Regions from separate parts of the Pedobacter sp. FW305-3-2-15-E-R2A2 genome, predicted to be linked through region 3. Evidence: riboswitches for the same ligand, from Rfam matches in the RefSeq annotation. Region 3 holds a riboswitch; each other region holds the start of a gene.
The links. Region 3 has a riboswitch for S-adenosylmethionine ahead of AAFF35_RS05555 (cysteine desulfurase family protein). Riboswitches for the same ligand answer to the same signal wherever they lie in the genome.

Region 1 (8,297 bases), 1.2 Mb from region 3:
GGGTGAAAAGCTTTCTATCATTACTCCGAAAGCTCAGACTACCCGTCACCGGATTCTGGGAATAGTCAATGAAGAAAACTATCAGATTGTATTTTCTGATACTCCGGGCATCATAAAACCGCGTTACGGTTTGCAAGATTCTATGATGAGTTCGGTTAAAGGAGCCCTCACAGATGCGGATCTGATTTTGTTCGTTACCGACATTAATGAACAGTATGATGAGAACGATGTCTTGGAAAAAATTATTGACACCACTATTCCAATGATTGTCCTGATCAATAAGATCGACAATGCCACACAAGAAGAGGTAGAAGAGAAAACTGCTTACTGGCAGGAAAAACTAAAACCCAAACATATTTATGCCATTTCTGCATTACATCTATATAACCTGGATGGCATTATGGAAATGGTATTGGATCATTTACCGGAACATGCCCCCTTCTATGATAAAGAAGACCTGACCGATCGTACCCAAAGATTCTTTGTTTCAGAAATCATCAGAGAGAAGATCTTTAACAACTATCAAAAGGAAATCCCTTACAGTACAGAGGTCGTGATTACTTCTTTTAAAGAAGAAGAGAAAATCACCAGAATCAGTGCTGAAATCATTGTAGAACGCGATTCTCAGAAAAATATCCTGATTGGTAAAGGTGGTGCTATGCTCAAGAAAGTTGGTACCGAAGCCCGTAAGGATATTGAGAAATTTCTGGATCAAAAAGTGTTCCTGGAGACCTTTGTAAAGGTAGTCCCGGACTGGAGAAGTAAAAAGAACTATTTAAAAAGTTTCGGGTACGAAAATTAAGCTTACCTTTGCAACCCCTTAATAACTAATACAATTCATACCAATACACATGAGCAACATTATCGCAATAGTCGGAAGACCAAACGTAGGCAAATCTACCCTATTTAACCGCTTAACAGAGAGTCGCAAAGCCATTGTTGATGATTTTAGCGGTGTAACCCGTGATCGTCATTACGGATCGGCAGAATGGACAAACAGACAATTTACAGTAATTGACACAGGAGGCTATGTAGCCAATTCTGAAGATGTTTTTGAAGCAGCCATCCGCGAACAGGTGGTGATCGCCATCGAAGAAGCAACAGTATTGTTGTTTATGGTAGATGTGGTAACCGGCATTACCGACCTGGATGACGAAATTGCCCAATTACTCAGACGCAGCAGTAAACCCGTATTTATTGTTGTAAATAAAGTAGACAATACACAGTTACAAAATGATGCTTCCGTATTTTACGGATTTGGTTTAGGCGAAATCTACCCGATCTCTTCTATGACTGGCTCAGGAACAGGTGATTTACTGGACGATGTGATCAAACACTTCGAAGATATTCCGGAAGAAGAAAATGCTTTACCTAAAATCACCATCGTTGGAAGACCTAACGTAGGAAAATCATCGCTGATCAATGCCTTAATAGGTAAGGAAAGAAATATTGTAACTCCAATCGCAGGTACAACAAGAGATTCCATCCATATCCATTACAATCAATTCGGACATGAATTTATGTTTATTGATACTGCCGGACTTCGTAAGAAGACCAAAGTAAAAGAGAACATTGAATTTTATTCTGTTATGCGTACCATTAAGGCGCTGGAAGAAGCGGATGTGGTCATCTTAATGATAGATGCCATGGAAGGATTAGAGTCGCAGGACGTTAATATTTTCCACCTTGCGGAGAAAAACAAAAAAGGAATCGTGATCCTGGTCAACAAATGGGATTTGGTAGAGAAAGACAGTAAAACCGTTAAAATATTTGAAGATCAGATTCGTCAGAAATTACAACCTTTTACTGATGTACCAATTGTTTTCACTTCTGTAGTTAACAAGCAACGTATCTTCCAGGCCATCGAAACGGCATTGGAAGTATTCAAAAACAGAGGAAAGAAAGTTCCTACTTCTAAATTGAATGATGTCATGCTGCCAATTATTGAGAACTATCCTCCACCAGCATTGAAAGGAAAATACATCAAAATTAAATACATTACTCAGATCAACGGAACATCACCGATGTTTGCTTTCTTCTGTAACCTGCCTCAGTACATCAAGGAACCATACAAACGTTTCATTGAAAACAAACTAAGGGAACATTTTAACTTTAGCGGAGTACCAATTCAGATTTATTTCAGACAGAAATAAAATACGATTACTGCAAACTGGTTAATGCCTGTTTGACCATAGCGTCACTTAAATTAAGCGCTTTGTAATAACCGGCATCACCCAGGTGGTATTTACACAACAACACTTTGATGTCATTATAGATCAAAGGTCTGGCGGCCTGCAATAGCTTGGGCTCTATCACCACTCCCTTGGTCTGAATATATTTCAACAAATCCTTGTAGTCCGCATCATTGATGTTAAAGGTTGCAAGGTTTTGTTCAATAAAAGAAGAAGTATAACGGTTTGCAAGAACATCGTAGACGAAGTCAAACAATACCTTTTTCGCAATCAACTTGGCATAGAATCTATTAAATCCACTGGTATCCATTTTTACATAAACATCCGGCTGGATTCCACCGCCTAAGAACAACTTCCCTTTCTTAACGCTATCTTTTACACTTACATTTTTTGAAGTCAGCTCTCCATCATTAAAGCGATCCTCGATCTCATTCTGATAGGCATTATAGCCCTTCTTATAAGATTTCTGAATACTTCTGCCTGAAGGCGTATAATATCTTGCTATGGTCAGATTCAAGGCAGAACCGTCTACAAAAGGAAACTGTTCCTGAACAAGCCCCTTTCCAAAAGAACGGCGACCAATAATGATTCCTCTATCCAAATCCTGTACCGCACCGGCAAGAATTTCACTCGCAGAGGCGGAGTTTTCATTAATCAGTATCGCCAGTTTCCCCTGTTCAAACGCTCCACCACCAGTGGTGAAGTAATCTGTCCTTGGCTCATGTTTACCTTGCGTATACACAATTAACCTGTTTTCTGCTAAAATCTGATTCGCCAGTCCTGTAGCTGCAGTCAGGTACCCTCCCCCATTGTCGCGAAGGTCAAGCACCAGTTTTTTCATCCCTTTGCCTTTAAGCACACGAACAGATTCTACAAAGTCCTGATCGGTCTCTGCACCAAAATTACTGATGCGCACATATCCGGTTTCGGCATTGAGCATATAAGCTGCATCAATACTGCTCACTTTTACCCGCCCACGGTTTACTGTAAACAGTACCGGGATTGGATTTCCAGGATGCAGGATACTTAATTTTACAGCAGTACCTTTCTTTCCCTTGATCTTGCCAATCATTTTCTCTCTTGGCAATGCCCTTCCGCTTACAAAAGTGGTGTCTATTTTAAGAATTTTATCTCCCTGGCGGATTCCTGAAAGAAAAGCAGGACCGTCTTTGATCACATTGGTCACCAACAAGGTATCGTTGAGGATGTAATATTCAATTCCAATACCTTCAAAATTACCCCCAAGGGCTTCGGCAAATTCGTTCGCTTTTGCCGGAGGAAGATACACGCTATGCGGGTCCAGCTGATGTAACAGGCTGTCTATAGGCAGGTGGTGTAAACTATCTGCATTCACCTCATCAACATAGTTTTTATTGATAATATGAATGATTTCATCTACCTTTTCAGTATTGTCGGCGAGATAACCGGCCTGCTTTTTAACCTGAAATCCCTGATCTTTTAAGAACTTATACCCCACAAACATTCCACCTATCAGAACAACGGAATAAGTAAGGGCGATCAAAAGGTTATATCGGGTAGTCTTTTTCATGGTTAAATGCTGCGTAAAGTTATAAAATAACCCTGTCAATTAATAAATTAAGTCTTATTCATTTGTAATTGTTTTGATAAATTTCAGGATTATCGGGAATGTTGCCTGGTATTGTCTTATTTGAACTGATTTCCGGTAATATTTCCGGTTTAAAAAGAAAATCACGAATTTTATCAAAAAAACCACATATGATAAGAGTAACTGAGCAGGAGTCAAAGTATAACAACATTGATCAGATGTCTGTACTGCAAATTCTTCAAGACATCAATAAAGAAGACCAGACAGTTCCTCAGGCAGTGGAAAATGCCATTCCACAAATAGAGAAATTAGCTACCTCAGTTGCAGAACGTATGATCGGTGGAGGCCGCTTATTCTATATCGGAGCAGGAACCAGTGGTCGCCTGGGTGTAGTAGACGCCTCAGAATGCCCGCCAACCTTCGGCGTTCCCTTTGATTGGGTAGTCGGTATCATTGCCGGCGGCGATACAGCGATCAGAAAAGCGGTAGAAAATGCAGAAGATGATGTTGAACAGGCATGGATAGACCTTCAGGAATACAAAATCAATGAAAAAGACTGCCTGATTGGCCTGGCCGCATCAGGAACCACTCCTTATGTAGTCGGCGGACTAAATACAGCACGTAAACACGGCATCTTAACCGGGTGTATCGTTTGTAATGAAGGTGGACCTATCGCTGCTGAGAGTGATTTCCCGGTAGAAGTGGTGGTTGGACCGGAATTCCTCACTGGCTCTACGCGTATGAAATCAGGAACTGCACAAAAATTGGTTTTAAATATGCTTAGTACCACAGTAATGATAAAACTGGGTCGGGTAAAAGGAAATAAAATGGTAGATATGCAGCTGACCAACCATAAACTGGTTGATCGTGGCACACAAATGGTAATGGAAGAACTACACATTGGCCATGATCAGGCGGCAGATCTGCTCATCCGTTATGGAAGTGTACGTAAAGCGGTAGAAGCAGGCACCAAATAATCTCATAAAATATGCACGAAATTGAGCCTTTCTACCTGTGGCGCGATGATTACATCGCTGCCGAAGATGAACGTTCGCCTTTTTACAATACGGAATACTCAGAGTTCTATTTTGACAAACAACTTTACAATTTCCTGATTCATCCTCAATGGGACGACTTTGGATCCAATACACTATACCTTAAAGTTTTGTATACGGATTACGATAGGAATTATGCCATCATAGAGTTCATCGGAGAGTGGAATGATGCGATCGGAAATGACATTATGCTGTTGAAAAGGGAGATCCTGGAACTGATGATCGATGAAGGAATTAATAAATTTATCCTTGTCGGAGAAAATATCCTGAACTTCCATTCTTCCGAAGACAGCTATTATGAAGAGTGGTTCCAGGACGTTGAAGATGGCTGGATCACGGGAATTAATTTTCAGCAGCATGTAATCGATGAATTCAGAAGCGGCAATATTGACTACTACATTAACTTTGGCGGTCAGCTTGACGATTTGGCATGGAGAACATTAAAACCCCTTCAATTATTTAAAAAAGTAGAAGAAATCCTGACAAAACGACTCGGGGCATAGGTTTTGTAAGAAGATAAACAATTAGTAACTTTAAACTAAAATTTAAATAAAATGGATAACAACAATAATTACCAGTGGGCACACAAATCTGTTATTGCAGAACAGCAAACCGGAATGGTTGCCAAGAAGTTCTTTGCAAATGTCTTTCTATGGATGTTTGTAGCGTTGAGTTTATCAACAGTAGCGGCTTTGGTTATCTCTACTTCTCCGGCAGCATTAAGCCAGTTGGTGAATTTTGAAACCGGACAAAGAACTGTATTAGGATATATTGCCATGTTTGCCCCTCTGGGCCTGGTACTATTAATGGGAGCTGGATTTAGCCGTCTTTCTTATGGCGCACTATTAGGCGTTTTCGTCTTATTCTCCATCCTCTTAGGGGTGAGTTTAAGCTTTATTCTTTTAATATATACTGCCGGATCTATTGTGGCTTGTTTTGCCGCAGCAGCAGGTATCTTCGGGATTATGGCCGTTCTTGGTTATACTACTGATGTAGATTTAAGTAAATTCGGACCAATCTTAATGGTTGGTGTTGCAGGATTATTCATTGCCAGCATCATTAACATGTTCCTTGGAAGTCCTACTTTTAGCTATATCATGAGCTTCTTTGGTGTAGCCATCTTTACCGCTCTTACGGCGTATGATGTTCAAAAGCTGAAACGTATCGGTGCAGGTATCGAAGAAAATGGTGATCAGATGGTTGCTGCAGATGCTAAAAAATTAGCCATCATGGGTGCCTTATCACTTTATCTTGACTTTATCAACATCTTCCTATTCTTATTAAGAATCTTCGGAAGCAGAAGATAATCACAATTTTACAGAATATTGTTCCGAAGGCCATGCAAATTTGCATGGCCTTTGCAATTTTATATGCTTTAAGCGCTGTTTTTTTGGAAATCATTTTTCTTTGTTGCATTTTTGCAGTGCTTATAGAGAAAGACGGAGGGATTAGACCCTGCGAAGTCTTAGCAACCTGTGCTTACAAGGTGCTACATTCTACTGGAACCGAACCATTGGTTCCCGAAAGATAAGTTAAAGTCGACCTTATACCGGACTTTTCAATAAGCTTTTTGACTGCGTATAAAATAGTAACCAGTATGATATTCATACCCGGAAGCTCTTTTCTTACGCGTTACCGGAGAAAACAAAATGGACATTAGAGCAGAGTTAGAGAAACGCATATTGATTATTGATGGTGCCATGGGAACCATGATTCAGCGTTATATCCTGACAGAAGAAGATTTTAGAGGAGAGCGGTTTAAAGACCACCCATGTGATGTTAAAGGCAACAACGATTTGCTGAACCTCACGCGTCCTGACATCATTAAAGCAATACACACCGAATACCTTAAGGCCGGTGCAGATATTATTGAAACCAATACTTTTAGTACCCAGCGCATTTCACTGGCAGATTACCAGATGGAAGAACTGGATTATGAAATGAGTTTTGCAGGGGCAAAGATTGCGCGTGAAGCGGTAGACGAATTCATGGCCGAAAATCCGGACAGAAGGTCTTTCGTGGCTGGTGCCGTTGGCCCAACCAACAGGACACTTTCCATCTCACCAGACGTGAATGATCCCGGATATAGGGCATTAACTTTTGATGAACTCGTAGATGCCTATGATCAGCAGGTCCGCGGATTGGTGGATGGCGGTTCCGATCTGCTATTAATCGAAACTATCTTTGACACCTTAAATGCCAAAGCTGCTATATTTTCTATTAAAAAATATGAAAAAGAGATTGGCAGAACGATAGAGATCATGATTTCCGGAACCATTACCGATGCTTCTGGAAGAACCCTATCGGGACAAACCGTGGAAGCTTTCTTAAATTCGGTGATCCACGCCAACCCAATCAGTATAGGCTTTAACTGTGCACTGGGTGCCAAAGACATGAGGCCACACATTGAAGAGCTTTCCGCCAAGGCGACTTGTTACGTATCAGCCTATCCCAATGCAGGTTTGCCCAACGAGTTTGGCGCCTATGACGAGATGCCTCATGAAACGGCGCATTTAGTAGAAGATTTTATACAACATGGATTTGTAAATATTGTGGGTGGTTGTTGTGGCACAACACCTGAACACATCAGCTGTATTGCTGCCAAAGCCAAAAAAGTTAGCCCAAGAAAAATCCCTGAAGTAGCCCCATACTTACGCCTAAGCGGCCTGGAACCCGTAACTATTACCCCGGAAAGTATTTTCGTCAACATTGGGGAAAGAACAAACATCACCGGATCCCCTAAATTTTCGAAACTCATTTTAGGTGGCGACTATGAAGCTGCCCTTACTGTTGCCCGTCAACAGGTAGAAGGTGGTGCCCAGGTGATCGACGTAAATATGGATGAAGGGATGTTGGACGGAGAAGCGGCAATGGTGAAGTTCTTAAACCTGATCGCTTCTGAGCCCGATATTTCCAAACTTCCAATCATGGTCGACTCCTCCAAATGGAGTGTCATTGAAGCCGGATTAAAATGTTTGCAGGGAAAAGGAATCGTCAACTCCATCTCTCTGAAAGAAGGGGACGAAAAGTTTAAGGAAAGCGCCCGCAAAATCATGAATTACGGCGCAGCTGTGGTGGTGATGGCCTTCGATGAACAAGGACAGGCAGACAACTTTGAAAGAAGAAAAGAAATCTGTAAACGCTCTTATGATATTTTAGTGAATGAAGTTGGATTCCCTGCGGAAGACATCATCTTTGATCCAAATATCCTGACCGTAGCAACCGGTCTGGAAGAACACAATAACTATGCAGTAGACTTCATTAATGCCACCCGATGGATCAAAGAAAACCTGCCTTACGCTAAAGTAAGTGGAGGAGTTTCCAATATATCTTTCTCTTTCAGAGGAAATAATACCGTGAGAGAGGCTATGCACTCCGCATTCCTGTACCATGCCATTAAAGCAGGTCTGGATATGGGGATTGTAAATGCCGGAATGCTGGAAGTTTATCAGGAAATACCACCAGAACTTCTGGAACGTGTGG
Region 2 (8,297 bases), 110 kb from region 3:
CGCCCTCCTTCCTTAAGCGTCTAATGAAGACAATTGGCACTTTTGAAGAAGATGTAATCCTATGCTCGAAACTACGCCTCACTCCTTAACAGAACATCAGCCGGAAAGCATACGCAGTCTGTATGACAGACATGCAGGCATGTTACTGGGCTATATTTTTGAGGTTGTAAAAGACCGTAAACTAGCCGAAGAATACCTGATTAAAGTTTTTTGTGACCTGTCCGTTCGGTTTAATGATGTCAACCGGACCGGAATCAGTGGCTGGCCTCAGCTGCAGAAATTTGCAAGGGAAAGACTATTGTCTTTACCGGGCAGTCCCAGGTATGCAAGCCTGAATGCCGGATTAAAAATATCCGATTCTCCAAATAGTTATCTGAGACAGTTAACTGAGGAGCAGAGACAGGTGTTTTGCGATGTTTATTATAACGGAAGAACAATTGCAGACATCTCAAGAACGCTAAATAAAACAGAAGATTTAACCCGGAAGACTTTAAAAGAGGCTTTCGCTATAATGAGAAAAGGTAGTGAAAATTAACGAATACATCGAAAGCGGAATATTGGAAGCGTATGTATTAGGTTCTGCCTCTGAAGCGGAAGCGAACGAGCTGCTACACCTAAAAGCGCAACATCCACAGATTGAAGATGCACTCTTTAAACTGGAGTCAGATCTGGAACGTATAGCAGAACATATGGCCATTACGCCTCCTCCCAATGCCTGGGCTAAAATTGAAGGAGGAATTAATGAGCTGGTTAAAACACCTCAGTTTGAATACTTAATAGGAGAGGAGCCTAAAGAAAGTAGTCGGGGTTCCAGATCAGGAAAAAGTGCACAGTTCATAGAAGTAGAGGCCGAATCAGGGCACATGCGCATCCGTAAAATATGGAGGTGGGTGTTTCTTGCCGTTTTTGTACTTGGAAAGATATTCCTTGCCTTTGCCATCTACTATTATCTGGAAAATCGCCATACCCAGGAGGAAATAGAAAAGTTGAAAACAGAGCTGGAAAATAAAAGGACCAAATAAAATTGCTGTTAATGCGCTAACCAGTCCTATCTGAATCATCTCTTTGGAACATAGTTTTGTGATACTAAAAAAACAAATTATGAACCTAATGATGAAAAAAACAGTACTTATGATCTGCTGCATGCTTTTACTTGGCATCACTTCCTGTAAAAAAGACGAGAACAAAATTCCGGAACAACCTACTGCAAGTCCTTCAGAAATTCTCGCTTCGGTGACCTGGAAATCTACTACGGTTAAGGATCAAACAGTGAAGGATGTGACCGCTGCGAACGGTGGATATGTTGGCATCGCGAAATACAATGTGAATGGTGATTTTGAAATCAAAGGATTCGATGGCGCGTTGAGAAGCTCAGGCCAATGGGCATTGACAGCCGATGGTAAAAAGAGAATGCTGATCGGTACGACCGCTTCAGGTGCTTCGTTTTCAAGAGTGGTGGATGTTCTGGTGCTCAATAAAAATGTTTTTACTTACCGCATTACCAATCCTCAGGGAGAGGTGGTAGATGTGGAACATGTTCCAAACTAGAAATGAAATAAGAAGGGATGATTCCCTTCTTTTAAAATAATGCAATAATTTTATCGTAAGTGAGTTCGTCGTAATTGTCGATGTATAAATCGCATTTAGGAAGCTCCTCAATGGTATGGGAACTGAGTACACCAACTACACGCATTCCTGCATTTAAGGCGGCGGATATCCCGGAAAAAGAATCTTCAAAAACAAGACATTGATCTGGTGATACGCCAAGATTGCGAGCAGAACTCAGGTATACTTCCGGATCTGGTTTATGTTTTTTCACATCTTCACTAGCCAAAATAGAGCCTAATTTTTCGCGAAGGTCGATCTTGCTCAGGATCAGATCCAGATTCGCAGCAGGAGCTGAAGTGGCTACACCAAGTTTGACCTGATTCGCTTCTAAATCTGATATGAATTTTAAGAAGCCAGAAATTGGATCAACATGCGGCTCATAAATTTTTCGGAATAAACCTTCTTTTTCCCGCTCCATTTCCAGAAATTCTTCTCCCTGAACCGGGCGCTTAAAAAAGTGACTGAAAATATAACTGTTACTTTTTCCGAACATGTGTTGGGCAAACTCAGCTTCAGTAGGGGCAAGATTCCTTACAGCGAAAAAATCACGAAAAGCAAGGGAATGGTATGGATTGGTATGGACGATCACGCCATCCATGTCAAAGATCACAGCAATTTCTTTATTCATCCGGCAAAGTTAACAAAGTAGGTGGTTTGCGAATCATAAAAACAGACCAGCAAATATAATTAAGCCGAAAGCAAACAATAAGTCGATAGGTGAGTTTAAATTAAAATGGTAATATTGATGAACCAATTGTAACAGATGAGAATAACTTTCACCCTAATCCTAAGCCTGATGACTTCCTTTCTTTACGCACAAAATCAGGAAAACAGAACTGAAACAGATAGTTCCTTTGTGATTGCCAGCAAGCCGGCAGCAGTTTATTCGCGGACGTATAAAGATGGGAAACCTTTTAGTGGTTTCTTTAAAACAGTGCTTTCGGGATTAAACCTTTACCTGGTGGATGAATATGAAAATGGCCAGGCCAGGTATCAATATTCGAAATCCGGTTTAGAGGAGGGAGCTGAAGGAGGGAAGAATTTCCTTGAAACCAGATCGGTTTATAAGGATGGAAAAATCATAGATGGGCCGGAATATTTTAAACTGGAAGGTGGATTAACAGTAAAGGACTGGAAGCAGGGGGAATTGGAGCATTTTACGGTAGACCTTTTTGCCCTGAATTATTACAACCGGATTATCCTTGAAAAAAAGGCAGATACGATCCTGATCCGTAATCTGGAAGACACGGTATCCAACATCAAAATCTATTACAAAGATCAATGCCTGACCACCGAAATGTCGGTCTCAGGAAAGCCTTTGTTTTACAATCAGCAGATCACTTTTAATATGGACAAGCTTCCGGCAAACAGCAGAATAATCGGGATGAAAAAAGACGGCGTTACCTATTATAATGCCAGTAAAAACATAGAATTGACCGTTGAGCCCTTACATGTCCATAAAATCAATACTAAACTTTTTTTCAGTTTATTCCTGCCCAAAACAACCGACCTGAATCTGGTCTTTCAGCATCTTGGTGATTCCTTTTCTAAGGAAGAAGCACTCCTTGCCATTTATAAAAGTGGGGCTGTTAAAGAAACAGCGGAGGTTTTAACCTATTTGCAAACCGACACTCAGGGAAAGGTTATTTCCGGAATTAACTGGACAGCAGGCTCCAGCCCTTATTATGAGATCTATAATAAAGGTAAGTTGAGCAAGAAGGAACCAAAGACTTTAGCCGCTTTTCAGCCCGTATTTACAAAATATATGCAAGACCAACCCTAAAGGCTGATCTTTAACCAGGACCTCCGGGAAGGTGCGCTAATTGCTCCTTCAGAGACAGGTATTCTACTTTCAGATTCCGAAAAGCTTTGTCTTCGTCCTTCTGGGCCATTTCAATCTGTCTTTGCTGGGTTAGATAGTTGGTTTCAATCTGATCAAACCTGGTTTTTAAGGTGATATATCTTTCCTGAGCAGCTTGTTCCTGGGCACTTTTTACGGTTCCATTTATGTTTCCCAGATAGATGCTGTTTGAAATCTGCCTTCCATCGGCTGATTTGAAGCAGGCATATGCCTCTATGGGCTGTTGAATCATCGATTCCTCTATGGGGATAAATACCTGGGCAGAATCCCTTCTTGATGCATTCAGTAAGGATCTTCCTTTTTTTATCAAGGGATAATAGAGCTGAATCATGAGGATGTCATCACCGTCGTGCCCTCCCGCATAGCTTTCCGGATTCCAGTTTATGATCAATCCTGTTTCCGTTTTACTGATGCTGAAATCCCTCGCTCCCGGAAGTTCCCCATAGCTGAGTACCACCTTGTTGTAATCTACGCTGATGTTAGGATATTCTCCCTGCAATGCCTGTTTTTTATTGTAAGAGACCGCAAGGTTGTGTGCATTTTTCACGGTTCCCCTCGCTTCCAGTTCAAAACTGTTGGTAATGAACTCTTTCATCTGTTTTATAAGAACCATTGTGACCTTCATGGCCTGATAATTGGCCAGTTGTTTAATGCTCGGCTCGCCTTGTTCACCGATCAGCCTGCAGACTGGTTGTCCTTTGAGCATGTAGTAAACCATGTTTCCGATTTTCCCATTGGGACAACCAAAAGCGCTTTTTGATAAGATTGCCATAATTTATAAGTTAATTGTGTAATTGAATATACGTTTAATTTTCAGTTACAACAATATCTGTATGGTAATTTTTTTCAAAGAAAAGACAGAAGCTGTATATAGGCTCTTCCCTTTTTTAGAAATTAAAATAAATCTGGGACTTATTATGGCAGCCTCTGAATGGGTTACAGGTCGGTCGAGGCCCTAGCAACTCCCATTTAATACCGCTATAAAATCCGCATAATTGAAAAGACTGTGTAAACTGTTTCTCCAATGATTGAAATGCTAAGTTATATTGTCTCAGAAGAGGACTTGAACCTGGTATAAGGAGCTATTTTATATCCTTATCTAAAGGCTTTGCTTTAATGAAATAATAAATATTATTAATTCCTATAGGATTACTAGAATATTTGTATATTTGCTGTCGAAGATGCTTCTTTAATCTTCCGACTTATCCAGAAAGACTGAGGGAATGGCCCTATGATGTCTTAGCAACCTATACCTGTTAACCCGGTAAAAGGTGCTAATTCCAATTCGCAAATAGCGAATAAGATAAGCAGTTTCACAGCTACAAAGCTGCTGCTCATCAAGCCATACCTCATCAGAGAAAAAGAAGGAAATGCAGGTGCATCTTAAACTTAAAATGTTAACATATGAACCTACAATTACTTGTTTACAAAACCAATTGCGCTGAATCTTTTTACCTTCCTGCACCGGAACGCTATATGTGCAAGGCCATACCCATGTGTTGTTGCGGCATCTAGCCCTGCCAAATTCTAAATTTCTTACACTTATTTAAAAACCAATATGTTAAAAATATACAAAATTTTTATAGGGATTGCTTTGTCCTTTTTTTTCCTGCTAACGGCCCAGGCACAGTCTGTTAAAGTTACCGGTGTGGTGAGCGATAGTGCCGACGGACAGGTAATTCCAGGAGCTTCGGTAACGATCAAAGGAAAAGACAATGCGACGATTACAGATGGAAATGGTAACTTCTCCCTACAGGCAAACCTGAACGATGTGATTCGGGTCAGTTATCTTGGCTATGCCATTAAAGAAATCAGGATTACCGCAGGAATCAGTCATTTGAAGATCAGCCTTGAACCATCTTTAAATGACTTGAATGAAGTGGTGGTAACTGCGTTAGGGATTACTAAGGCCAAGAAATCATTGGGCTATGCCACACAGGAGCTAAAATCCAAGGACATCTCTACAGCTAAAGAAACCAACCTGATCAATTCATTGGCAGGAAAGATTGCCGGTGTACAAACCACCAATAGTCAGGGAGACATGGGCTCTTCGAGGATCATCATCCGTGGAGAAACTTCTATTTCCAGTCAGAATCAACCCTTATTCGTGGTAGATGGTGTTCCGGTAGACAATTCTCAATTTCTGGGCAGTGGCGGTTCCAGAGATTTTGCCAATACGATATCCGACATCAATTCTGAAGATATAGAATCCATCAGCGTATTGAAAGGGCCGAATGCAGCCGCTTTATATGGTTCCAGGGCCGCGGCTGGAGTTATTCTCATTAAAACAAAAACAGGAAGAGGACAGCAGGGATTGGGCATTAGTATCAACTCGAACACCACGATCTCTAATTTGTTAACGCTTCCAAAATATCAGAATGCTTTTGGCCAAGGTTCAAATGGTAAGTTTAGCTATGTGGATGGTAAAGGAGGAGGCCTGAATGATGGTGTAGATGAAAGCTGGGGCCCGGCATTGGATGGCCGTTTGATTCCTCAGTTCAATACCAATGGAAAACCGGAACCATTTATTGCACATCCAAATAATGTAAGAGACTTTTTTGAAACGGGTTATGCCTTGAGCAATGGAGTAGCCATCGCCGGATCTGGAGAGAAACAAGACGTTCGTTTTTCTTATAACAACCTGACGCAGGGTGGAATATTGCCCAATTCGTCCCAAAATAAAAACTCCTTACTTCTGAATACCACTTACCGCATTACGCCAAAGCTGACCTTAAATGCCAGTGTCAATTATGTCAAAAGCAGTGCGGCAAACTTACCAGCATCAGGTGGTAAACGGGCTACGGGGCCAATGCTTCAGTTTACCTGGTTCGGAAGACAGGTAGATGTCAGTCAGCTTAAAAAATATAAGGATGACAATGGAAATAACATCAACTGGAACAACAGCTATTATAGCAATCCTTATTTCATCGCTTATGAAAATACAGTGGGTCAGAAAAGGGATCGCATCATTGGAAGTGCAGAGTTGAACTATAAAATTACGGAGGCACTATCCGCAAATTTCAGAACAGGAACTGACTATTATACGGACCGCAGAAAGATAAAAATTGCTTACGGTACAAACGGAACTCCTTTCGGATCTTATCAGGAAGATGCGTATACGGTAAATGAAAACAATACAGAAGGCAGGTTAGAGTTTAATAAAAAGCTCAACAACGATTTCTCCCTTAACATTTTGGCGGGTGTGAATGTAAGGACCAATACGCTGGAACAGAATGACCAGATGGCGACTAAATTAGCGGTAAATGGTTTGTATACCTTAAATAATTCCAGAGATCCGCTGGTTTCTTCTAACTTTTACAGCAAGCTAAGAACCTATAGTACCTTTGGATCGGGACAGCTTGGCTATAGAGATTATGCCTTCCTGAATTTAACGGCCAGGAACGATTGGGATTCCAGTTTACCAAGACCAAACCTATCTTATTTCTATCCTTCAGTAAATGGAAGTTTGATCCTTACGGAAGCCTTTGACCTAAAAAATGAAGTGCTGAGTTTTGCCAAAATCAGAGGGGGCTGGTCAAAAGTAGGTAAGGCGACAGAACCTTATCAACTGGTCAATACCTATAGTTTTACTGCACCCTTTAATGGAAATCCACAGCAGGCGGCGAGTCTGGTGGAACTAAATCCAAACCTGCTCCCGGAAATTACTAAATCTGCTGAAGCGGGGATTGAAGTCGGTCTGTTTAATAACCGCGTAAAGCTGGACCTGAGTGTTTACAATACCAATAGTATCAACCAGATTTTAAAGGTGAATGTGAGTTCTTCGACGGGATACAATCAGAAATTAATCAATGGCGGAAGCATCAATAATAAAGGACTGGAAGTTCAACTGGGATTAACCCCGGTGAAATCGCAGGACTTTAGCTGGGACATCAACCTGAATTATGCGCTGAACCGCAGTAAAGTAACGGAATTGGATAAAGAAGGACTGATAAGCAGTTATACGATCGGGAGCAACAGAACAGTTGATGTATTGGCAACGATCGGAAAGCCTTATGGTACCTTTTTTGGAACTGCTTATCAGCGAAATGCTGCTGGTCAGATTGTCATCGGTGCGGGAGGAACACCGGTAATTAATCCGGCAAAACAATATCTGGGTAAGTTTACGCCCGATTGGCTTGGTGGGATCAGCAACAGCTTTACCTATAAAAATATCAACCTGAACTTCCTGGTGGATGCCAGAATCGGGGGTAAAGTATATTCCAATTCAAATCGTACCGGAACTTATACCGGTGTGCTTGAGCGTACATTAAGAGGTAGAAATACCGAAAATGGTGGGCTTAGCTATTATTTTCCAGGTAATGTGAATTCCGGAACAGCAGTTGGCCTATCAAATGGTGGACAGGCCCCGGCAGGCGAAGTGGTATATACGGATGGGATGATTTTCGACGGTGTATTGGCCGATGGAACAAAAAATGGCCGCATTGTTCCTGCTCAGCAATATTATAAAGGCATTACCAATGTGGATGAGCAGTTTATCTATGATGCTTCTTATATCAAATTGAGAGAGGTTAAACTCAGCTATAGTTTGCCAGCACAATGGACTAAAAAAATAGGTTTTCAGAATGCCGTCTTCTCATTGGTAGGACGAAACTTATGGATCATTCATAAAAATGTGCCAAATATTGATCCGGAAACTGCATTTAATACCGGAAATGCACAAGGACTGGAAGACTTGAGTCTCCCAACAGCAAGATCATTCGGTTTCAACCTTAACCTTAAATTCTAAACACCATGAAATTCAAATATATTCCAATTCTATTTTCAACGATTCTTGTCTTATCTTTCAGCTCCTGCAAGGACGAGCTGG
Region 3 (8,297 bases):
ATATGGAATATTGCCAAAGACCTGTTTAGCTTCGTTCTCCAGTGGCTTAATTCTGGGAACTTGTTTCAATATGGCCTTAGCTCCGGGTAGCTTTTCTATTCCGGCAGCGATCTCTTTCGCCATTTTATAGGTTCCTCCGCTCTCTGTATTGAACAGAACGAGCACCTTTGTTTCTGAATTATGATGGGGCATTTTGCTTTGTGCTTTTAATAGTGAACAGCTAAACAGTGATAGGAATATTAAAATACCTGTTTTGATGCGCATTGAGTTTACTGAATCCATGTGATTATTGATTTAAGATTTACAAGCACAAAGGTCCGGAAATGTAGCTGTCTTTAAATGTCTATATTTGCCAATAACATGTTAATATACGACAAATGAATAGCGCGAGGTTTTGTCACTTAACCGTTGATGCGGTACAAAAAGAGGCTTATGTATGGCATGAGGCCGATTGGAAGTTTTCTGATGAATGGCATGCCCATCACATGGGACAGTTGATCTTTGTCGAAAAAGGCGTGCAATACCTGCATACTGCGGAAAGGACTTATTTGCTGCCTACACATCATTGTGCCTGGATTCCCCCTGGATTGGTTCATCGGACATCCAGTCCTGTAAAGCAGGTTTATCTGCGTTGTATCTTTTTGAGTAAAACAGCAAATGATCCCTTTTTTCAGGAACTCAATATCTTTCATACTTCTAAGGTCTTGCGGGAAATGATCCTTTTTACAGAACAATGGTCCCGTTTGGAAGAAGAAGATGCACTGGAACTGGATTTCCTGAAAGCATTGATAGGGATTTTACCCTTGACCTTTAATTCAGCACTGCCTTTGGTCCTTCCTGTTCCTCAGGACCCCCGGATTGCCAGTATGATCGATTACCTGACCGATTGCGTGGAGATTGGAGGGGATATGGCAAATGAACTCAAAATACCGGAAGTGGCAAAGCGGTTTAACCTTTCGGCAAGAACAATGGAACGGCTTTTTAAACAGGATATTGGAATTACGGTTGCCGGATATATCAAATTGTATAAAGTGATAAAAGCGGTAGAGTTGCTTTCTGTTTCGGGAGAGAACGTAAAGAGTGTAGCGGTGAAGGTTGGATATGATAGTGTTTCTACTTTTAGTAATACCTTTTATAAGGTGCTGGGGCTTCGTCCGCAGGAAATGATGGTTCCATAAAAACTGATCTTTATACCGATCGGTCAGCGGTAAAACCGGTTGATCAATAAAAAAGGGTTGACAGGAGATTTCCTGTCAACCCTTTTATCAGGTATTGTTGAATTATTTAGCCGCTACAGCTGGTTTATTTACTTTTGAAGGATCGTAATGTAATCCCGGAGATAACCAATATAACAGGATCATTCTGGAATAGCGGTAGTTGAAAGGAGAGAACAAAAATACGCCTATCAGAAGGATGCCTACATAATACCATAGGTTTTCATAAGTCAATGGCAAGCCTAAAACATAGGCTGCAACGCTCATGGAGATCATCTGTGCGACATTCATGGCATAGCTCACGAACATGGCTACATAAAAATATCCGGGTTCACGCTCGAATTTCAAGTCGCAATGCGGACAACGTTCGTTCATTTTTTGTACTTTGAAGCCATAGGTGGCGCCGGTGAAAACTTTACCTTCTCTACATCTTGGGCATTTGGAATGTGTAATGCCATACCATTGAGAAACGTGTGGTGTATGATTTAATTGATCTGTGCTGCTCATATCTGTGTGTTTTAATTGTCTTGTTTTCTGAATTTATCCGGTGTTGCGCCCACCTGTTTTTTAAAGAATTTAATGAAATAGGAGTGATCACTAAAAGCGAGCTTCTCCGAGATTTCAGCAATAGAGAGTTCCATGTTGATCAATAGTCGTTTGGCTTCTAAAATTACCCTGTCGCGAATCAGTTGCCCTGCAGGAACTCCTAAAAGGTCATTGCATAATGCATTTAAATGATTCGGGGTAATGTATAATAACTCCGCATATTGTTTAGGAAACCTCAATTCAATAAAATTAGTTTCGATTAATTTTTTAAAGCTCTTCAACAGGGTTTGGTTGTAGGAATTGGTTTGGGTCTGCTGTTTCAAGCTGAGGCCCCTGGATACCTGAATAAAGATGTTTAACATTAAGATCCTGACCAGGTCAGCATCAAAGGCACGCGCTTCCTTTCCTTCGTTAAGGATCTCTTCAAAGAGTGCCGTAACTTTCTCCCTTGCTTCATTGGGCAATACCAATACTGCATCTCCGGAATGTTCATCAAAGAAGCTGAAATTCTCCAGATATAAGGGGTTGTATAAAAAGGATTTGAAATAATCTTCAGAAAAATTGATGATATAACCTTCTACTTCCGTGTTAAAAGACCAGCTGTGTACCTGTCCCGGGGTCATAAAGTAAATCAAACCGGGCATGACCGGATAATTCTGAAAATCTATAGTTTGGGTCCCGCTGCCACTGGTAAAATACACCAAATGGTAAAAAGAGTGGCGGTGTGCGGAATGTAAGTGTAAATACTGTTTAGAATAATGCCCAAATCTGCTGACAAGGATACCGGCATTTTTGTATTCTTCAAAAGTACTGATGTCGTAAACAGGGATGTCATTTTTCATATACAAAGATACTTCTTACCCCTGATTTATAAGCGGTATTAATTCTTCATAAAATGGTACTATTTACTGATTTGTTTTCTATTGCTCTTGTCGAATAGCTCGGATTAGGCGTTTATCTCCTCCTTTTGTGGTGTTTTTAATTCCGGAGCCGTTTTTTTAAATACCCAATACTTCTGTAAAACATAGTTGAAACTCAAAGAAACGATGATATCTACCATGATTCTGGTGATCTTATAATCAAGATGAAGCCAGTTGGTTAAAAGCCAGGTGCCTGAGGATTTTAGTGCGATGCTTCCTGCCACTACAAAAATGAACTTTGTCAGCTGATCACCTACGGGAGTTTTGTGGGCCGAATTGGCATTAAAAGTCCAGTAGCGGTTGATGGAAAAGTTCGCAACAGCGCCGACCACTCCGCCAATGGCAATGGAAATGGTATAATGGATGTGCAGGAGCTCTGTACAGAGAATCATGGTGCCATAGTCCAGCATTCCACCGGAAAAAGCCGAAACCTGTGCCTTGGCAAAAACATATACAGATTTCATGATGCTCATTAGCTGGCCTTTTTCTTTGCTTCGCGCTCGGCTTTATCCCTGATGTCGCCAAGCTTTAATAACTTCCGGGTATCTATGAAATTAATGATAAATAAGGTAACACAGATTGCGGCGGCAAAATATTCTATTAAATGCCCGAAGATGACTTCCAGAATGATGATCAGGGCGAGGATGATCCTGATTTCGGTAGGGCCAACCAGGCCTGCATCAATGCTGTAAATGTCGGTGATCTTATAACGGAGCTGTGAAATGATCATCGCCCAGCCATAAAGGACCACAAAAACGAAGGCAATGAGTTCATATTCATTTCTCGCATAAACGAGGTAGCCTAAGCCAATGAGTACGGTGCTGACCCAGTCCATGATGATGTCTAATGAAAAACCATACCATTTGCGGGGGATATTTCTGTAATAAGCAATCCTGCCGTCCAGTGAATCGCCAAACCAGTTAATGGCCAGACCCAATACGCCAAGCAACAGGTATTCTCTGCTGACATAAGTAGCAAGGATAAATCCGAGCAGTACCAGTACCGAACCTGCAGTACCGATAAAGGTGAGCATATCTGAAGTAATAAAGGAAGGAACCCGTTTTACGAGATAGGAAATGGTGCTTTGCTCTACACCACTTAAAATATTAGTCCTCTTTCTATCCTGGAATATCCTTTTTAAAATACTGTTGTCGCCGGTTACCGGGCGCACTTCTTCTCTCAATTTGTTTTCTTCCATTCAGGCTTTATAAAAATATTCTTTTTGAATATCCCGCAAAAATATGTAAATGAATCCTGACTTAAAGGAAAAAAAAGTTAAATATTAGGTAGAAGTAGCAATTGGATGACTGAAATTCTCTGATTTGTAATTTTTTTTCATAAAGTCTATGAAATTAGTAGTCTTTGTCATATCTTTGCTGACAGTAACTGTTCTTACATTTATTTACTTATCCAGAAAGACTGAGGGAAAGGCCCTGTGATGTCTTAGCAACCTGTTGAATAATAAGGTGCTAATTCCTGTCCGCAAAATTGCGGAAGAGATAAGTTGTTTGAAACCCATGCTTGCGGTTTCTTTTTGACTCATCCATTGCCTTATTTCTCGAAGCTGATTAAGTAGATTTTTATTAATCTATTAAACCCATTAACATGAGAATTTATCTAGACAACGCTGCAACAACACCTTTAAACAGAGAAGTATTTTTGGCCATGGAGCCTTATTTATTTGAAAACTTCGGTAATCCTTCTTCTTCTCATTTTCATGGGAGGGAAGCAAGAGTAGCCATTGAGCAATCAAGAGGGATCATTGCCGATTTGTTAAATGCGACGCCACGTCATATCGTTTTTACCTCCGGAGGTTCGGAGGCAGACAATACCGCCATTCTTTCGGGCATCCGCGCCCATAACATCCGCTTAGCGATTACGACTCCTTTTGAGCATCATGCCGTGCTTCATACTTTAAAAGCATTGGAGAAGAACGGAGAAATCCGGATTGTCTATTTGCAGCATGATGAAAGAGGAAACATTTCCCTGGCTCATCTGGAACAGCTCCTTGCTGCCAATGAACAGGCCTTTGTTTCTGTAATGCATGGAAATAATGAGATAGGAAACCTCAATGATATCGAATCTATTGCTGCGGTCTGTAGAAAGTACCGGGCTGTTTTTCATTCAGATACGGTTCAGTCGATGGGCCAGTACCGGTACGATACACCATCTTTAAATGTTGATTTCCTTGTTGGATCTGCACATAAATTTCATGGACCGAAAGGAGTGGGCTTCCTTTACCGGAATACCGCTCATGAGTTACAGCCATTGATCAATGGGGGAGCTCAGGAATACAAGCAACGGGCAGGAACGGAAAATGTAACCGGAATTGTGGGATTGGCGAAAGCATTGGAAATCGCTTACCGGAACCAGTCGGCCAACCAAAAACACTTAGTTAAATTAAAAGAAAGAATGATTTTTAAGCTGACAGATAAAATTCAGGGAATCTCTTTTAACGGGAATTCAGCACAAAATCATGGAACCTTAAACAGTGTCCTGAGTGTTTCTCTTCCTGAACTGCAAAGTGGGATCAGCCCGCTTCACTACCTGGATCAGCATCAGATCTCTGCTTCCGGAGGAAGTGCCTGTAACAGTCATTCCGGCGCAGGATCGCATGTGCTTTCTGCCCTGGGTTATGATTTTAGCAGACCAACCCTGCGTTTTTCCTTTAGCCGTTACAATACAGAAGAAGAAATCGATTACGCGGTTGAAAAACTGGCCAGCTTATACATCAGGGAATCATTACTGGAAACGACTGAAGCTTATTCGTAGCAGAAAAGCTTTGGATGAAAGTTTTGGATGTATTGTCCCGAATAAGCAGCCAGCTTATTCGGGACACTTGCTTTATCTCCCTTTCTTTAATTCAATGACGGTAATCTCCGGCCAGATGCCAACCCTTCCGGAGAAGCCAAGAAAGCCGAAACCTCTGTTGATGTTCAGATATCTGCCATTTTCTGAGGTAATACCAGCCCAATGCGCATACCTGTATTTAACAGGGCTCCATTTGATCCCAAATGCTTCCATTCCGAACTGCATGCCATGCGTGTGCCCCGATAAGGTCAGGTGGATTTTTGAAGGCCATTTTTTAACTTCCGCATCCCAGTGTGTCGGATCGTGGGAAAGCAATACTTTAAAGCTTTGTGGATCAGCAGCCTGAAGTGCCTTTTTAAGGTCTCCGCGTTCACCAAACCCAATCCCCCAGTTTTCAACCCCTGCAAGAATGATCTTTTGGCCATCTTTTTCGAGTTCCACATGTTCATCTAACAAGAGACGGTAGCCCATTTCTCCATGGTGTCTTTTTAAATCCTGCAGGTTGGCTTGTTTAACAGGTTCGCTTTCCCATTTCACATAATCTCCGTAATCGTGGTTCCCAAGGATGGAAAACTGACCATAAGGCGCTTTTACCTGCGAAAAATGTCCCATCCAGGGCAGAATTTCTTCCGCTTTATTATTGACCAGGTCTCCCGTAAACACAAACAAATCTGAATTTTGTGCTTTAATCAGATCAATCCCTTTTTGCACTGCTTTGGCATTCTTAAAGCTGCCTGCATGTACGTCTGAGATCTGCGTAATGCGGAAGCCATCAAAATTTTCCGGCAGATCCTCGAAGTATAAAGTATGTTTGATCACCCGGTAAGCATATTTTCCTTTGATAATGCCATACAGGAAAATGAGCACCGTGATCCCAAAGAGCAGCAGGCCAAACTCCACCCAGTAGACATTTCTTGCCCCTCCGGTAATCAGGCGATAGCCGTCGCCAAGGAATAATACAATGATAAAAACGAGTTCACTGGCGAGTAAAACCAAAAAGGTATGGGTGGTGATTTTAAAGAATATATCCATTCCATTGTCCCGCATCCTTTGAATGGAATAAGCGAGTGCCGCGGTAATGAAAATGATAAAGCCCCAGAAAATAGGGCTGAGCCAGCTGCTGAGGGTTAAAGTCTGGATTCCGGAGAGCACATACCAGTTTAACAAAAAGACGAATGCAGTGATAATTGCAAAGGGTAAAAGATTGATTTTTCTCTTCATAGAAATTTAAAACTAGATAAATGTACTGCATCATCATTGATTTAATGCGCCACGGCACCAATTTGACATTGCCAGGAGGATTGAACCTGGGCTAAGTTCGTACCAGTCAAGGCTTAATAAGGAAAAATGACTACTTTTTGTTTGTGCTGATTGTAAATTAACTCCTTGTAATACAGTTTATTGCATATTTTTTACAAAAGCCATGTACTACTAAACCTATATACTTTATATATTTGCTGTATGAACCAAACAATTTACAACGGAAATCTGATGTTTACCCACTGCATGTGTAGGTAATGATTTCGGCTGTAGAGAAATAAAAATATTTAAAAGCTTCTTCAGTCTCCCAGACAGAAGGAGCTTTTTTTAAATAAGACCAAACGTACTATGCAAAGTTTTAGAACAGAGTTAGAAAATCCTGTCGTAGAAAAGGATATCATTGATCTGGAGAAAAAGATCAGGGACTTCCGCGAAGGGAAAATCCATGAGGAGAAATTTAGAAGCCTGCGTTTAGCCCGCGGTGTTTACGGACAAAGACAGCCCGGTGTGCAAATGGTGCGCATTAAACTGCCCTTTGGAAAAGTAACCTTCAAACAACTCTTACGCATTGCCGATGTTTCTGATGAGTATGGAAGTGGAAATTTACACTTAACCACCAGACAGGACATTCAGATTCACTATGTGAGCCTGGACAGGACGCCTCAACTATGGCAGGAGCTGGAACGTGATGATGTAACGATTCGTGAAGCTTGCGGAAATACGGTCAGAAATGTAACCTCTTCACCGGATTCGGGAATTAACCCGAACGAGTTGTTCGATGTTTCTCCTTATGCACATGCTTTCTTTACTTACTTTCTGAGAAATCCGATTTGCCAGGAGATGGGTAGGAAGATCAAGTTTTCTTTCTCTTCTGATGAAAAAGATACGGCATACAGCTACATTCACGATCTTGGTTTTATTCCTAAAATAAACGAAAAAGGAGAACGCGGTTTTAAAGTGATGTTGGGCGGCGGACTGGGTGCACAACCTTTCCTGGCTAGCTTTGTACATGATTTCCTTCCGGAAGATCAGATCATTCCTTACGCAGAATCTGTATTGAGGGTGTTTGACCGTTATGGAGAACGTACCAACCGCAATAAAGCGCGTCTTAAATATTTGGTTCAGAAACTTGGTCTGGAAGAACTATTGCGTTTAATCGACGAAGAAAGAATTGCCAATAAATCCAAGTCTTATCCGATCGACAGAGATGCGGTTCCTTTGCCGGAGCCTCCGGCTTTGCTGGAATATCCTCATTTGGAAGTGATCGATACCCTGGATTACCAACACTGGCGTGCGACGAACGTGGTGGAGCAGAAGCAAAAAGGCTTTTACGGCGTATACGTTAAAGTTCCGGTAGGAGACATCAAAACGGACCGTGCCCGTAAGCTGGTGGAAGGAATCTCTCCTTATGTTGCCGATGAAATCCGCATCACTCAGAACCAGGGTTTATTATTAAAATTTGTTAGAGAAGGTGCTTTGCCTTCCTTATATTTAGCACTGAAAGCATTGGATTTTGCAACTCCGGGATTTGACAGCATCGGCGATG
Region 4 (8,297 bases), 3.3 Mb from region 3:
ATCAAAACAATTTATTATTAATTAAAAAGAACTTCCTCTTCCGTAACCGTCTGGATCTGTTGTTCTGTATAGGTATATCTTCCGGTATGGGCGATAAACACATCTTTCTGCTCCAGTAAATTACGGTTGGCCAATAAGGTTTTTAAGCTTACACTTCCGATTACATACTTGTAATCCTGACGGCTAAAGCGCTCTACAATATTTTCTACCTGTAGTTTTTCTACGGTATATTCATGAACATAACGCAGGTAAACTTCGATGTTTACATTGTCGGTATGGATCAATCCGTTCTGCTGGTGGTATTTTTTGTACTCATAGCGGTAATCGTATCTCAATGCCGCGATGTCTGAAAGCACTGCTGCACCCGTAGGGTGGCCACCTGCACCTTTTCCGAAAAAGAATTGCTTGTCGGCAAAGGCAGCCTGAACAGTTACCCCATTGTATTCGTTCTCTACATTGTATAGGAAATCGTCGGATTTGACAAACTTCGGCAACACATAAGTAACCACTTGTTTCGTGCTGATTTTACGTGCTGTAGGAACGAGTTTGATCTTGAAATTTTTCTCTCTTGCATACCTGATGTCGTTTTCGCTCAGGTTTTGAATGCCGATATTCAGGATCTTATCCGGGTTAATGAACAAGCCATAAGCATGTGCAGTAGCAATGGCCAGTTTGAATTTAGGGTCATAACCACCCACATCCAGAATCGGATCAGTCTCTGCAAAACCAAGGTCTTGTGCCTGCTTTAAAGCGACGCCATATTCCAGGTTTTCATTGAAGATTTTCGAAAGGATATAATTGGAGGAACCGTTAAAGATTCCGCTGATGCCATGCAGCAATTCATTGTCGTAATATTCTTCCAGGTTTCTGATGATGGGAATACTTCCGCATACTGCACCTTCATAGAGTAAAGAGGCACCATATTTCTCCTGCAATTCTACCAGTTCTGCCAGGTGGGTAGCGATCATTTTTTTATTCGCTGAAACCACGTTCTTGCCACTGATCAGGGCACGTTTGGTAATGGTGAAGGCTGCATCTGCATCATCGATCAGCTCGACAATGGTATTGATCTCTTCGTTATTTAAAATCTCGTCGTGATTGGTGGTGAAAAGGTGGGCATCTAAGCTGCGTTTCTTATCCGGGTTTTTGATGGCGATTTTAATGATCTCCAGGTTGAGGTCCTGACCACGAATGATGTCGTGTAATCCCTGACCTACAACTCCAAATCCAAATAAACCAATTTTAAGTTTCTTGCTCATCTAAGTACTATGCTGTTTTATGTAATTTAATTATTTTCTTGTTGGTGCTTTCTTTCAGGAAATTGCCGATCACATTGGTCAGAATGTCTGTCTCAATCAGGAAACCGTCATGGCCATAGGCCGATTTGATGGAGTGAAAGGCAGCATCCGGAATGTGTTTGGCCAGGAATTCCTGTTCAGTGATCGGGAACAATACATCGTTCTCTACACCAATCACCAAAGTGTTTGGTTTTACCGTAGACAAAGCTTCTGTAACACTCTTTCTGCCTCTGCCTACATTGTGGCTGTCCATCGCTTTGCTCAGGTACCAATAGCTGTAAGCATTGAAGCGCTTACATAGTTTTTCTCCCTGGTAGTTCTGGTAAGAAGAAGCACGGAAAGAACCGGTCTTATCGTTTACGCTTTCCAGTTGGGTATCGGTATAAGCATCGTAGCTGCGATAAGACAATAAAGCAATGCTTCTTGCTGTTTTCAAACCTTTTAATCCGCCATCTGGTTTCTGTGCATAGAAACTTCTGTCGGTACTGATGGCCAGACGCTGACTTTCATTGAAAGCAATTCCCCATGGGGAATGAACCGCATTGGTAGCCACCAGGATCAGATTTTCTATGGCTGAACCATCAGTAATAGCCCATTCCAGTGCCTGTTGCCCGCCAAGGGAACCACCGATTAAGACCTTAATGTCTTTAATGCCCAGGTGTTCTGCAAGCAAACGATGCGCAGAAACGAGATCACGGATGGTAAATTCCGGGAAAGACAGGTAATAAGGTAATCCGGTAACCGGATTCTCGCTTAATGGATTGGTGCTTCCATAATGGGAGCCCAATACATTGGCACAAATGATAAAATGTTCTTCCGGATTAAACAGGTCGTTATTACCGAAAAGGCCTTTCCACCAATCCAGCACATCTGAGTTCGCCGTCAAAGCATGACAGGCCCAGATCACATTGTCTTTTTTGGCGTTCAGTTTTCCATAGGTCTGATAAGCAAGCTCTATTTTGCGCAATTTCTTGCCATTTTCGAGCTTGAAAGTCTTGTTATGGGTATATGTGGATATCGTGCTCATTGTTTAGTTTAGGTTGATTGCAGCAAATGCCTGTTCAAAATCTGCTTTAATGTCGTCGATGTGTTCAATTCCTACGGATACACGCAATAGGTTTGGTGTTACTCCTGCAGCAATTTGCTCGCTTTCGCTCAGCTGCTGGTGTGTGGTTGCTGCCGGCTGGATGATCAGCGTTTTCGCATCTCCAACATTCGCCAGGTGGCTGACCAGTTTCAAATTGTCTACCAATGCAGTGGCCTGACTTTTCTCTCCATGAAGCTCGAAAGACAAGACGGCTCCGAATCCATTCTGCAGGTATTTCTTCGCATTTGCATGATATGGACTACTTTCCAGACCTGGATAGTTCACACTTTTTACGGCTTCATGATTTTCCAGCCAGTTGGCCAATGCGAGTGCATTGTCTACATGGCGCTGTACGCGAAGCGAAAGTGTTTCCAGTCCCTGAATCAAGAGGAAAGAGTTGAAAGGGGAGATGGCAGGGCCGAAATCCCTCAAGCCTTCCACACGGGCGCGGATGATGAACTGGATGTTTCCGAATGGACCGCCGATGCCAAAGACATCATTAAAGACCAGTCCGTTATATCCTTCGGAAGGTTCGGTAAATTGTTTGAACTTACCATTGCCCCAGTTGTAATTTCCGCCGTCAACGATTACTCCGCCGATACTCGTTCCATGTCCGCCGATCCATTTAGTGGCCGATTGAACGACCACATGTGCACCATGTTCCAATGGACGGAACAGATATCCGGCAGCACCGAAAGTATTGTCTACGATGAGTGGAAGGTTGTGTTTACCAGCAATAGAGGAGATCTTTTCAAAATCAGCAATGCTGAAAGAAGGATTTCCTATGCTTTCTAAATAAAGTGCTTTGGTGTTGGCATCGATCTTGGCCTCAAAATCTGAAGCATCATCGCCATTGGCAAATTTAACTTCAATGCCTAAACGTTTAAAGGCTACTTTGAACTGGTTGTAAGAACCACCATATAAATGAGAAGAAGACACGAAATTATCTCCGGCTTCCAGAATGTTATTTAAGGCAATGAATTGTGCTGCTTGTCCGGAGCTCACTGCCAGGGCAGCAACACCGCCTTCCAAAGCGGCTACACGTTTCTCAAAAACGTCTGTTGTTGGATTCATGATCCTGGTATAGATATTTCCGAATTCTTTTAAAGCAAAGAGGTTGGCGCCATGTTCTGAGTTTTTGAATCCATAAGAAGTAGTCTGGTAAAGTGGAACGGCTCTTGAACCTGTTGTTGGGTCAATTTCCTGACCTGCGTGTATCTGAAGGGTTTCGAATTTATGATTGGCTGACATATGTTATTCTTTTAAGCGTTTGGTAAATAAGGATTTAGGGAATCTGCTCATGCGGTAATCTTGCATAAGGGGATATAGCTGTTTAGCGTACCTCAATGAGGCCTTCCGGATGGATCAAGAATGCAAAAGGAAGATTTTGTTGATTATCGTATGCAACAGCACATACAAATCGTATGCTGCGGGCAACAATAATTAAAAGAATCTGATGTAATTTTAACTGTTCTCATTGTCTTAATTTATCTCTCCAGATGGCACCATGCCAGCCGGTCAGGAATTGGCACCTTCTCCATTTTGGGAGGGTTGCCAGTGGGTCAAAGAGCCTGTCTCTCGCCACTTCTTTATAAATCAAAACCCAGTTTAGGAGGTAATGACTTGAATAGCTTTCGCTAAGAATAGTTCAAATGTAAAGCTAAGTGACAAAATAACCAAAATTATATTCTGGTTATTTTGTAATTAACTGATAATAAGCGATATAAATTGTTGTTTTAAGATTTGATTTTTGGTGGTATCGTTATTTTTTAAGCCAAAGCCTGATTGAAATCTGCGATAAGATCATCGATATGCTCTAGTCCGACAGAGACCCGAATTAAATTCTGTGGGGTCTTGGTGTCCGGACCTTCTACCGATGCACGGTGTTCGATCAGACTCTCTACACCACCCAGACTGGTCGCCTGGGCAAACAGCTTTACGGTGTTGACTACCTTTCGGGCTTCATCGGCACCACCACGCACAAGGATGGATAACATGCCGCCGAAACCGCTCATTTGTTGTCTGGCAATTTCATATTGAGGATGGTCCGGCAACCCCGGATAAAATACCGCTTCAATTTTCGGGTGCTGCGCTAAATATAAAGCCAGGGCCATTCCGTTTTCGCAATGTCCACGCATCCGGTAGGGAAGGGTTTTGATGCTTCTTAACAATAAAAAGCAATCGAATGGAGAAGGTACCGCTCCGCCGACCTGCTGGATATTTCTGACCTTCTCCCAAAAAGGCGTTTTCTCCGCTGTGATGAGTGCTCCGCCCAGTACATCACTATGACCACCGATATATTTAGTGGAAGAATGCATCACGATGTCTGCACCCAATGCAATCGGATTTTGCAGGCATGGAGAAGCAAAGGTACTGTCGCAGGCCAGGATCAGGTTGTGTTTTTTCGTGATGGCGGCAATGGCAACGAGGTCTGTGATTTTCAGCAAAGGGTTAGATGGGGTTTCTACCCAGATCATCACCGTATTTTCTCTGATGTAACTGGAGATGTTTCCAACATCGGTCAGGTCAATAAAGTCGATGGTTAAGGTGTCTGCAAAAATAGATTGCAACTGTTTTTTAAATCCCCAGTACATGTCGTCAGGAGCAATGATATGGCTTCCTGGTTTTAAGGCCTGAAAAAGAGACATTCCAGCGGTATTGCCGGAAGAGAACGCACAGGCATCTGCGCCATGCTCCAAATCGGTCAGCACCTTCTCGAGTGCAGAGCGGTTAGGATTGCTTACACGGCTATACATATGTCCGCCGGAATAGCCACCGTCTTCATCTCTGAAAAAAGTTGTGGACAAATTAATAGGCGGCGTCACGTCTTTTGTGCTGCTCTCGTACAAATTTCCGGAATGGATCGCTAAAGTTTCTGGTTTCATTTTCAGGAGGATAAATAGTGAATTAAGGCGCTTGGTACAACAATGCTAAAGGTAAAAATTATTCTGTTGAAGTTTTGGCAAGATTTATGTATTAGAGAAGAAAAACAAATTGATATGAAAAGAATATTCCTGATAGCAGCCATTTTATGCAGTTCATTAATGGTTTTGCAAAGTTGTTCACCAAAAGGTGGTGCTGGTCAAACGGTTGTTAAGCGTGGTGATGTAACAGGCAACTGGGTGCTGAACGACATTACTTATGAAGGCATTCCTCAGTCATCTGTAAAAACATTGTTTGGTGAAAGCTCAGCTAGTTGCTTTGTTGGAAGTACCTGGAGATTAACAAATAGTGGTAATGGAAGCTATAGCTTGCCAGGTGGTGCAGCTTGTGCCGCAAAAACACAGACCATTTACTGGTCGGCAAGTGTTCCGGATCAAACTTTCCAGTTCAAGAAATTATATGAAGGTGATAAAGCTAAAAACGTAACTGAAGGTTACAGATTGGTACTTTCTTCTTCCACAAAAGAATCATTGGTGATCAAATCACCAGTAGAATATGGTAATTCAACTGCTTATATCGTGTTAAACTTTACTGCAGCAGCAAAATAGTTTTAGTAAATTTGGTTTAGGTTAAAGAGGACTCAGTGGTGTGGGTCCTCTTTTTTTATATTAAAAAAGGCTACTTTTGCGGCGTTTAAGAAATGCTATGATGCCAGATCTGATTATACTCTGTATAGTCTCCTTTTTTGCCGGATTTATTGATGCCATTGTTGGTGGGGGAGGTTTGCTTCAAACTCCAGCCATCATGATCGTTTTGCCACAATATTCTGTGGCTACCCTTTTCGGGACGACCAAAATTCCTTCGCTCTCCGGAACTGCATTTGCTGCCTGGAAATATTCACAGAATGTAACGCTAAACTGGAAATTGCTGATTTATGTGGCCATGCTGGCTTTTGTCGGGGCAATTCTTGGTGCACATAGCATTACACTGATCGACAATACGGTAATTAAACCGGTGGTGTTTTTTATCCTGATCGCTGTGGCGGTCTATACTTATTTCAATAAGAGCTTCGGCGTTCATCAGGACAAAGACCACAGCATGTTCCAGCAAATGGCCATCGGCCTTTTCTTTGGTTTTGTGATCGGTTTTTACGACGGGCTGATTGGCCCGGGAACAGGCACATTTTTTATCCTTGCTTTTATCGCCCTGCTGGGCTATGATTTTCTGCATGCGAGTGCGAGTGCGAAGCTGATCAATATGGCCACGAACATTGCGGCGATCTGTTATTTCGGAAGTACCGGACATATCTTATATGAGTTTGCCATTCCTATGGCCGTTTGTAATGTCGGAGGATCTTTTCTTGGTACTAAACTGGCCTTGCTGAAAGGCAATAAATTTATCAGGATCTTTTTCCTGCTCGTTGTTTTCGGGACCATCCTGAGGTTTGCCTATGATATTTTTATCAAGGCATAATTAATTTTAAATGAAGAAAAATAAGCTTTTTGTTATTGCAATTATTGCGTTCTCTACGGTTCTTTTAGGTCTTGCTTTTGGCCTGTCTACGATAAAAACAGTAGTTGCCGTGAGAAGACCGGTTAACTTTCCTGCACCTTTTCAAAAGGACCCTGCCTTAACGGTAGAAGGGATCACCCTCGGACAAAAGCTGTTCGATGATGTGTCTTTGTCCAAAAATGGAAAGCTGGCCTGCGCTTCCTGTCATAACCAAACGGATGGCTATTCCAGTGCGGGCATTAAGATCAATGAAGGGGTAAATGATCAAATATTGGGTACCAGAAATACCCCGGCACTGATGAACCTGCAATGGAAACATTCGTATTTCAGAGACGGCAGGGAAACAAAGCTTCAGAATACTGCGGTCAATGCTTTTACGAGCCCTGCAGAAATGGGAGAGACAATGGATAACGTGGTAAAAAAGCTAAACCAATCCCCGATTTACAGGCAACATTTTAAAACGATTTTTGGCATAGATACCATTAAGGCGAAAGACCTTACGGGAGCAATCGAGCAATACCTGCTTTCTTTGGTTTCTGCGAATTCCCGTTATGATCAACTGGTGGTAAAGCAGAAGGATACTTTTAGTCCGGATGAAAAGGAAGGACTTCTTTTATTTAAAGAAAAATGTGCTTCCTGCCATGCGACAGATTTGTTTAGTGATGAATCGTTGAGGAATATAGGAACAGCAGCTGCCGATGATCCGGTAAAGAAATTTAAAGTGCCGAGTTTAAGAAATGTGGAGGTGAGTGGCCCTTACCTTCATGATGGTCGGTTCAGCACGTTGGAAGAGGTGTTGTCGTTTTATGCTTCCGGTGTAAAGAAAGCCCCGGGACTAGATCCTTTGATGCAGCAGCATGGTCAAACAGGAATTCCTTTAACGGCTGCGGAGCAGAAAAAGATCATCTTGTTTTTGAAGACTTTAACTGATCATGCTTTTATCAATAAAACCACGCTTCAGTAAATTGCAGGAATTTATCCCATGGATTGTACATTTATGGATATGTTTAATTGTGAAAATCGAAGAAAAATATTTGAATGATGAGCAAACGTATCTTGTTGAAGTTATTGGGTTTTAATTTAGCATTTGTGTTGATCGCAAATTTAAAGTTATGGTATCAAGGGCAAAGCGATTGGAGAATTCATGCATTCTTGTCTGTTGTTATTTTTTTTGGTGTACCAATGAGTTTGGGGGTGGGGTTCTTTGTTCTGTACATCGCCTATTTCATTGTAGATAAAATCAAACAGATACGTGAGTGGTATACTTATCGAAAGCGGAATTAAAATTAATTAATATGGATTTTAAACCTTTTTTTGCCGGAGTTGGCTTTTTAGTAGCGGCATATCTCATCTATAATAATATTAAAAATGAAAAACCTTCTTCAGAAGGAACAAATTGGGAAGGGCCTACACTTTCTACCTATATAGGTGTATGGGGGAGTGTTATCCTATTTACTATGGTTGGGGTTGGATTCATTTTGAAATCATTGCCGGCTCAGATTTAATTATAGAATTAT

Region 1: linked by a shared signal. The riboswitch ahead of metH (methionine synthase) and the one ahead of AAFF35_RS05555 (cysteine desulfurase family protein) in region 3 are both predicted to bind S-adenosylmethionine.
Region 2: linked by a shared signal. The riboswitch ahead of AAFF35_RS05120 (SusC/RagA family TonB-linked outer membrane protein) and the one ahead of AAFF35_RS05555 (cysteine desulfurase family protein) in region 3 are both predicted to bind S-adenosylmethionine.
Region 4: linked by a shared signal. The riboswitch ahead of AAFF35_RS18525 (O-acetylhomoserine aminocarboxypropyltransferase/cysteine synthase) and the one ahead of AAFF35_RS05555 (cysteine desulfurase family protein) in region 3 are both predicted to bind S-adenosylmethionine.

The regions. Positions count from the first base shown of each region.
Region 1 covers NZ_CP151803.1:170,291-178,587, reverse strand. The annotation lists gene era (GTPase Era) at 1-802, shown strand, start outside; gene der (ribosome biogenesis GTPase Der) at 852-2,153, shown strand; gene AAFF35_RS00665 (S41 family peptidase) at 2,161-3,741, opposite strand; gene murQ (N-acetylmuramic acid 6-phosphate etherase) at 3,930-4,736, shown strand; gene AAFF35_RS00655 (hypothetical protein) at 4,748-5,317, shown strand; gene AAFF35_RS00650 (Bax inhibitor-1/YccA family protein) at 5,369-6,121, shown strand; SAM riboswitch class I at 6,239-6,348, shown strand; gene metH (methionine synthase) at 6,464-8,297, shown strand, end outside.
Region 2 covers NZ_CP151803.1:1,222,445-1,230,741, forward strand. The annotation lists gene AAFF35_RS05090 (sigma factor-like helix-turn-helix DNA-binding protein) at 62-535, shown strand; gene AAFF35_RS05095 (hypothetical protein) at 525-1,022, shown strand; gene AAFF35_RS05100 (DUF4822 domain-containing protein) at 1,111-1,548, shown strand; gene AAFF35_RS05105 (HAD family phosphatase) at 1,580-2,236, opposite strand; gene AAFF35_RS05110 (hypothetical protein) at 2,372-3,391, shown strand; gene AAFF35_RS05115 (DUF6266 family protein) at 3,402-4,241, opposite strand; SAM riboswitch class I at 4,669-4,779, shown strand; gene AAFF35_RS05120 (SusC/RagA family TonB-linked outer membrane protein) at 5,028-8,216, shown strand; gene AAFF35_RS05125 (SusD/RagB family nutrient-binding outer membrane lipoprotein) at 8,222-8,297, shown strand, end outside.
Region 3 covers NZ_CP151803.1:1,333,408-1,341,704, forward strand. The annotation lists gene wrbA (NAD(P)H:quinone oxidoreductase) at 1-282, opposite strand, end outside; gene AAFF35_RS05530 (AraC family transcriptional regulator) at 378-1,178, shown strand; gene AAFF35_RS05535 (DUF983 domain-containing protein) at 1,281-1,721, opposite strand; gene AAFF35_RS05540 (helix-turn-helix transcriptional regulator) at 1,733-2,602, opposite strand; gene AAFF35_RS05545 (GtrA family protein) at 2,707-3,153, opposite strand; gene AAFF35_RS05550 (CDP-alcohol phosphatidyltransferase family protein) at 3,153-3,878, opposite strand; SAM riboswitch class I at 4,084-4,186, shown strand; gene AAFF35_RS05555 (cysteine desulfurase family protein) at 4,286-5,452, shown strand; gene AAFF35_RS05560 (metallophosphoesterase) at 5,525-6,712, opposite strand; gene AAFF35_RS05565 (nitrite reductase) at 7,100-8,297, shown strand, end outside.
Region 4 covers NZ_CP151803.1:4,599,299-4,607,595, reverse strand. The annotation lists gene AAFF35_RS18535 (homoserine dehydrogenase) at 18-1,259, opposite strand; gene metX (homoserine O-acetyltransferase) at 1,267-2,325, opposite strand; gene AAFF35_RS18525 (O-acetylhomoserine aminocarboxypropyltransferase/cysteine synthase) at 2,329-3,636, opposite strand; SAM riboswitch class I at 3,870-3,983, opposite strand; gene AAFF35_RS18520 (aminotransferase class I/II-fold pyridoxal phosphate-dependent enzyme) at 4,155-5,270, opposite strand; gene AAFF35_RS18515 (hypothetical protein) at 5,385-5,876, shown strand; gene AAFF35_RS18510 (TSUP family transporter) at 5,974-6,741, shown strand; gene AAFF35_RS18505 (cytochrome c peroxidase) at 6,752-7,744, shown strand; gene AAFF35_RS18500 (hypothetical protein) at 8,076-8,285, shown strand.